One region of the Microbacterium sp. CCNWLW41 genome, then DNA from elsewhere that is predicted to be linked to it. Evidence: riboswitches for the same ligand, from Rfam matches in the RefSeq annotation. Region 1 holds a riboswitch; the other holds the start of a gene.

The links. Region 1 has a riboswitch for glycine ahead of gcvT (glycine cleavage system aminomethyltransferase GcvT). Riboswitches for the same ligand answer to the same signal wherever they lie in the genome.
Region 2: linked by a shared signal. The riboswitch ahead of V6R91_RS18530 (glycine cleavage system aminomethyltransferase GcvT) and the one ahead of gcvT (glycine cleavage system aminomethyltransferase GcvT) in region 1 are both predicted to bind glycine.

The regions. Positions count from the first base shown of each region.
Region 1 covers NZ_JBAOJP010000003.1:617,003-620,521, reverse strand. The annotation lists gene gcvP (aminomethyl-transferring glycine dehydrogenase) at 1-283, opposite strand, end outside; gene gcvH (glycine cleavage system protein GcvH) at 340-717, opposite strand; gene gcvT (glycine cleavage system aminomethyltransferase GcvT) at 714-1,820, opposite strand; glycine riboswitch at 1,870-1,965, opposite strand; glycine riboswitch at 1,966-2,059, opposite strand; gene V6R91_RS14565 (DUF817 domain-containing protein) at 2,084-2,986, opposite strand; gene V6R91_RS14560 (ABC transporter ATP-binding protein) at 3,096-3,519, opposite strand, start outside.
Region 2 covers NZ_JBAOJP010000005.1:22,702-26,220, reverse strand. The annotation lists gene V6R91_RS18535 (MarP family serine protease) at 12-1,184, shown strand; glycine riboswitch at 1,272-1,368, shown strand; glycine riboswitch at 1,370-1,479, shown strand; gene V6R91_RS18530 (glycine cleavage system aminomethyltransferase GcvT) at 1,528-2,745, shown strand; gene gcvH (glycine cleavage system protein GcvH) at 2,742-3,125, shown strand; gene gcvP (aminomethyl-transferring glycine dehydrogenase) at 3,122-3,519, shown strand, end outside.

The DNA.
Region 1 (3,519 bases):
GGTACGGCGTGTACGCCGTGTACCAGGACGGGTTCTCCAGGACGTTGCGCTGGATGACGCTCGGGGTGATCGTGCCGTGGTAGCCGAGGCCGATCATGGCGCGGTTGACGACGTTCTGCGCGGCGAGTCCGCGCAGCTCCGCCAGGGCCTGCGCCTCGCTGGCGGCGGCCGGCAGCACGCTCTCGCGGCCCTCGTCGCGGATCGACGCGGGCACGGCGTCGCGCATGAGCGCGTCGACGGGACGCTCCTGCTCGGCGACGGCGATGCCGATCGCGGCGAGCATCTCGCGCTGCGCGGCGGCGGTGGTCCCGATGTGGCGGTCGGCGAACGCGGTCACCCTCAGCCCTCCGTGAGCGCCACGTAGGCGGCGCGGTCCATCAGCGCGTCGACGGCGCCGTCGGCGACCTCGAGCTTGAGCAGCCAGCCGCCCTCGAACGGCGCCGCGTTCACGAGGGACGGGTCGTCCACGACGGCCTCGTTCACGGCGACGACGGTGCCGGCCACCGGCGCGTAGAGCTCGCCGACGGACTTGGTGGACTCGATCTCGCCCACGACGCTTCCGGCGGTGATCTCGGTGCCCACGGCGGGCAGCTCCACGAAGACGACGTCACCGAGCTTGTCGGCGGCGTAGTCGGTGATCCCGACCGTCGCGGTGGTGCCGTCAGCGGCGACCCACTCGTGCTCTTCGCTGTAACGCAGGGTGTTCAGATCGGTCATTTCTTCCTCCGGTAGAAAGGCAGGGCGGTGACGTTCGCGGGGATCCTCGTCCCGCGCACGTCGAGGAACAGGGGGGTCTCCCCCGCGGCGAGCGCGGGATCGACGTAGGCCATGGCGATGGGATGCCCGAGCGTGGGGCTCAGGGCGCCGCTGGTGATCTCTCCGACGACGGCGCCGTCCTCGGTGACGACCGGGTAGCCGGCGCGCCCGGCCCGGCGTCCCTCGGCGGACAGGCCGACGAGTACCCGGGCGTCCTCGGCGGGCACGACAGCGTCCTTGCCGATGAAGCGGTCCTTGTCGGTGACGACGACGCGCCCGAGGCCCGCCTGGGCCGGCTTGGTATCGCGCGTGAGCTCGTGGCCGTACAGCGGCATGCCCGCCTCCAGACGGAGGGTGTCGCGGGCGGCGAGACCGGCGGGGACGATGCCGTGCCCGTCGCCCGCAGCGAGGACCGCGTCCCAGAGCGCCGCCGCGGCGGCCGCCGGGACGAGCAGCTCGAAGCCGTCCTCGCCGGTGTAGCCGGTCCGCGCGAGCAGGAGCGGCTCACCCCGGAACGTGGCGTCCGCCCAGGCGTAGTACCGCTGCTCGGCCCAGGGCACGCTGACGTCGTCGATCCCGTCGACCGCCGAGACGATCGCCTCGGCGGCGGGGCCCTGCACGGCGATCAGCGCGTAGTCGTCGGACACGTCGGCCACCGTCACGTCGAACGGCGCGGAACGCGTGCTCAGCGCCGCGCTCACGGCCTCCCGGTTGCCGGCGTTGGAGATGATGAGGAAACGCTCCTCGGCCAGGCGGTAGACGATCACGTCGTCGATGATCCCGCCGTCCTCGGCGAGCAGCAGCGAGTACTTGGCCTTGCCGACGGGCAGCGCCGACAGCCGGCCCGCCAGCGCGTAGTCGAGGTACTCGCCGGAGCGCGCTCCGTCGACGGTGAACTCCGCCATGTGCGAGATGTCGAACACCCCGGCGGCCTCGCGGACCGCGTGGTGCTCGGCGAGGTCCGAGGTGTACCGCACCGGCATCTGCCAGCCGCCGAAGTCGGTGAAGGACGCTCCCAGCGCCTCATGGCGCTCGCGGAGCGGGGTGTAGCGGGCGTCGGTCATGGAGTTCTCCCCGTGGGTCGGAAGGGCACCCGCGGCACGGGCATCCGAGAACTCCCCCTCTGTCATGGGCCTGAGAGCTTCGCCCGTGAGGGGGCTTTCACCGTCGGCGGAGATCGCAGCGTGCGATCTCGCTTTCCAGAGTGGCCGGATGCCTGCGGTGGGGGTACCTGAGAGATTGGCGGGGAGGCTTGCTCCTTCGGTGCCCGGCTGCGTGCACCGGGCTCTCCCGCACGCATCGTACGGCCGTCTTCACTTGTCGTGGCTCACTCTACCGTGACGGGCGCGCCGCCGGCGTCGCCACGCAGCCGGGACCGCGCGGGGGCCGGCGGCCGGGGCGGGGCGACCAGGGTGACGAGGACCACCGAGATGATCATCAGGAGGAACCAGCTCGAGATCTTGGACGCCGACACGAGCTGCCATCCCTGCACCTGGTCCGGATAGAGCCAGGCGCCGGTGAGCGTGCCGATGTTCTCGGCGATCCAGATGAACAGCGCCACGCCGACGAACGGCAGCAGCAGCGGGATCCGCAGCGTGGCGCGCCACACCCGCGCGTGCATGACCGTGGGCAGCCACAGCGCGACCACCGCCGCGGTCAGCACCCACCGGGCGTCCCACATCCAGTGGTGGGTGAAGAAGTTCGCGTAGATCAGCCCGGCCACGACCACCGTGGCCCACAGCGGCGGATACCGGGTGAAGGTCAGGTCGAAGAGCCGGTGCACCCGGACGAGATAGGAGCCCACGGCCGCGTACATGAAGCCGCTGAACAGCGGCACCGCGCCCAGGCGCAGCACGCCCTCGGCCTCATAGGCCCAGGAGCCCACGTCCGTCTTGAAGAGCTCCATGACCGTGCCCGTGACGTGGAACAGCATGATCACCCACAGCTCCCTGCCGGACTCCAGGCGGGTCGTGATCATCACCACCTGGATGAGCACCGCGACGATCGTCAGCAGATCGTTCCGGCTGAGCGCGAGATCGGCGGGATACAGCGTGCGCACGACCACGATCGCCAGGAGCAGGACCGCGCCGAACACGCACGCCCACGCCTGCTTCGCGACGAACACGGCGGCCTCCACGAGGAACCCGGGCACACCGCGCGAGGGCGCACGGAGAAGGAGACGACGGGCGGCCGCGTCGATCCGCGCTTCGAGCCGAGTGGGCTGCTGCATGCGCTGACGCTAGCCGCCCGCGGCGCTCGGCGGCTGGGAAGGCGCCGCACGGACCGGGAGGTGCCCCGTCCGCGCGCGGCCGTGGGGGACCGCGCGCGGACGGAGGTCGTCAGGCGCCGGCGAGCTCGCGGCGCACCTCGTCGCGCAGGCGTCCGAGGTTCTCCGGCTCGGGCGCCGCATCCAGGAGCGTCCGCGTGTACTCGTGCTGCGGGTTCAGGATCACCTCGTCGCTGGGACCGCGCTCGACGACGTCGCCGTGGTAGAGCACCATGATCTCGTCGCTGAAGTGGCGGGCGGTGGCCAGGTCGTGCGTGATGTACAGGACGCCCAGGTCGTCCTCCCGCTGCAGGTCGGCGAGGAGGTTCAGGACCCCGAGCCGGATGGAGACGTCGAGCATCGAGACCGGCTCGTCGGCCACGATGAACCGCGCCCCGGGAGCCAGCGCCCGCGCGATCGCCACCCTCTGGCGCTGCCCGCCGGACAGCTCGTGCGGCCGGCGCTCCGCGAAGCTCTCCGCCGGGGACAGGCGCACG
Region 2 (3,519 bases), on a different contig from region 1:
AAGGGGTGGCGATGATCGTCGTCGACGTGATCGTCGTCCTCGTCCTGCTGGCCGCTCTCGTGAGCGGTGCGCAGCGGGGCTTCTTCGCGAGCATCGGCACCCTCGCCGGCCTCGCCGCCGGCGCACTGGCCGCGTTCTGGCTGACACCCCTGGTGGGCACCTGGGTCCCGTCGCCGGTGTGGCGCGGCCCCGCCGTGCTCCTCACGGCGGTCGGCCTCGTGTTCGTGGGGGCGGCGCTGGGCTCCGCCATCGGCTCGGCGCTGCGCTCGGGCGCCGACCGGCTGAAGCTCCGCGGCGTCGAGCGCTTCCTCGGTGGCGTCGCCTCGGTGTTCGCCGCCGTCCTCGCGCTCGCCCTCGTGGCTCCTGCGGTCGCCGTCGCCGGCATCCCGGGGGTCTCGTCGGCCGTCGCGTCCTCGAGCATCCTGCGGGGCATCGAGGCCGCCACGCCCGACCCGGTCGCGGCGGCCCTCGCGGAGCTGCGCGGCGCCGTCCTCGACGACGGGCTGCCCGGCCTCGGCCAGCTCCTCGGGCCGGTCACCGTCGAGCCGGCACCGCCGGTCGCCCTGGACGATCCGGAGCTGCAGCGCGCCGCGGCATCCGTCGCCCGCATCACCGGCAACGCGTACGCCTGCGGACGCGGATCGGCCGGGACCGGATTCGTCGTCGCCGCCGACCGCGTCGTCACCAACGCGCACGTCGTGGCGGGCGTCGACACGCCCATCGTCGAGCTCCCGGGCGTCGCCGCGCGCGAGGGACGCGTCGTGTACTTCGATCCCGTGGACGACATCGCCGTGATCGCCGTCGACGAGCTCGGCGCCACCGCCCTGCCGTTCGCTCCCACGCTCGCCGCCGGCGACGCGGCCGTCGTGCAGGGCTACCCCTTCGGCGGCCCGTTCGCCATGGTGCCGGCGGCGGTGCAGTCGGTGGGCACCGCCACGGTCCCCGACGTGTACGACGAGTCGTGGAACCCCCGCGAGATCTATGCGCTGCAGTCCGTGGTGCGGCCGGGCAACTCGGGCGGTCCGGTGCTGACCGCCGACGGTGCCGTCGCGGGCGTCGTCTTCGCGCGGGCGGAGAACGACGAGGACCTCGGCTACGCCATGACGATGGCCGAGCTCACCCCGGTCGCCGCCCAGGCGCCGTCGCTGTCGGACCCGGTCTCGTCGGGGTCCTGCGTGGGCTGAACCGGCGGCGGCGGCGGACGGAATCGCCGAAACCGCGTGGATCGGGTCGCCGACCGGTATGCTGGCCCCGCAAGTCAACAACGGCCCATGACCCGGGCGGGAGAGCCTCGGCAGCGCGATCGCCGGGCACCGAAGGAGCAAGCCTCCCCGCCAATCTCTCAGGTACGCGTACCGTTCGGGCAGGCCGACTCTGGAAAGCGATTCAAGCGACGCGACGCGTCGCCCGGGATCCGCCGACGGTGAAAGCAGGATGCCTCGCATCCGGCGAAGCTCTCAGGCCCATGACAGAGGGGGAGTTCACAGGCGTCGACAGGCGCCTGCCCGCCCACGACCGGGAGAACTCATGACCGAACCGAGCGACGCTCCGCCCCGCACCACCGTCCTGCATGCGCGCCACGAGGCGCTCGGCGCCTCCTTCACCGACTTCGGCGGCTGGCTGATGCCGGTGCGCTACACCTCGGACCTCGCCGAGCACCACGCGGTCCGCACCGCCGCGGGCCTGTTCGACATCTCGCACATGGCCGAGTTCCTCGTCACCGGTCGCGACGCCGCCGCATTCCTGGACTACGCGGTGGCGGGCGCGATCTCGCCGATGCGGGTCGGGAAGGCGAAGTACTCGCTCGTGCTGTCCGAGGACGGCGGCATCGTCGACGACGTCATCGTCTACCGCATCGCGGACGACCGCTTCCTGGTGATCGCGAACGCCGGGAACCGGGATGCCGTGGCCGCCGCGTTCGCCGAGCGCGCGCGCCGCGCGCCCGTGGCAGCGTCCTTCGCCGCAGATCCTCCCGCCGGCGCGGGCACCGAGGCGTTCCTCCACCTCGAGGGCGTGAGCGGCGTCGCGACCGTCGCGGACATCACCGACGAGGTCGCGCTCATCGCGGTGCAGGGCCCCATCGCGCGCGCTGTGCTGGAGGCCGCCCCGCTGGAGGGCACCGACCCGTCGCTCGAGGACCTCGGATACTACGCATGGTCCTCGTCGCGGTTCCACGGCGAGCACGTCTTCATCGGCCGCACCGGGTACACGGGCGAGGACGGCTTCGAGCTGCTCGTTCCGAACCGTGCGGCCGGTGCCCTCTGGGATGCGCTGCTCGCGGCCGGCGAACCGCTCGGCCTGGTGCCGGCGGGCCTCGCCGCACGGGACACCCTGCGTCTGGAGGCCGGCATGCCGCTCTACGGCCATGAGCTCTCGCTCGACGTCCTGCCCGCCCAGGCCGGACTGGGCCGCGTCGCGCCGCTGAAGACGAAGGACGCCGACTTCGTCGGACGTGCCGCACTGGAGGCCGGCGCCGCCGCCGACGCCCCGGTGCTCGTCGGCCTCGTCGCGGAGGGGCGTCGCGCCGGCCGCGCCGGGTACGCCGTCTTCGACAGCCCCGACGCCGACACGCCGGTGGGCGAGATCACCAGCGGCGCGCTCAGCCCGACCCTGGGGCATCCGATCGCCATGGCCTTCGTCCCGCCCGCGGCGAGCGCGCCCGCGACCGAGCTCTACATCGACGTGCGGGGGACGCGCATCCCCGCGACCGTGACCGCCCTGCCCTTCTATCGGAGGAACACATGACCGACCTCACCGCCCTCAAGTACACCGCCGAGCACGAGTGGGTCGCCCTCGACGGCGATGTGGCCACCGTCGGCATCACCTCATACGCCGCCGACAAGCTCGGCGACGTCGTGTTCGTGGAGCTGCCCGCCGTGGGGAGCGCCGTCACGGCCGCCACCGTCGTGGGCGAGATCGAGTCGACGAAGTCGGTGGGCGAGCTGTACGCGCCGCTGACGGGCGAGGTCGTCGCGGTCAACGACGCCGTGGTGGACGACCCCGGTCTCGTCAACGCCGACCCGTTCGGCGCCGGGTGGCTCGTGAAGATCACGGTCGACCCCGCCGCGGTGGCGGGCCTCCTGGACCGCGACGCGTACATCTCGCTGACCGGGGGCGCCGAATGACGGGTCTGTTCGCCGACCGTCACATCGGGACGGATGCCGCGGCCCAGCGGCTCATGCTGGACGCGCTCGGCTACGACAGCGTCGACGCGCTCGTGGCGGCGGCGGTGCCGGCATCCATCCACGCCACGCCGCGGTCCACGAGCGACATCCCGCCCGCTGCGACGGAGGCGCAGGCGCTCGCCGAGCTGCGCGCGCTGGCGTCGCAGAACCGCACCGCGCGCCCGATGATCGGACTCGGCTACGCCGACACGCTCACCCCGTCGGTCATCGCGCGCAACGTGCTCGAGAACCCCTCGTGGTACACCGCCTACACGCCCTATCAGCCCGAGATCTCGCAGGGCCGGCTCGAGGCGCTGATCAACTTCCAGACGATGGTGACCGATCTCACTGGTCT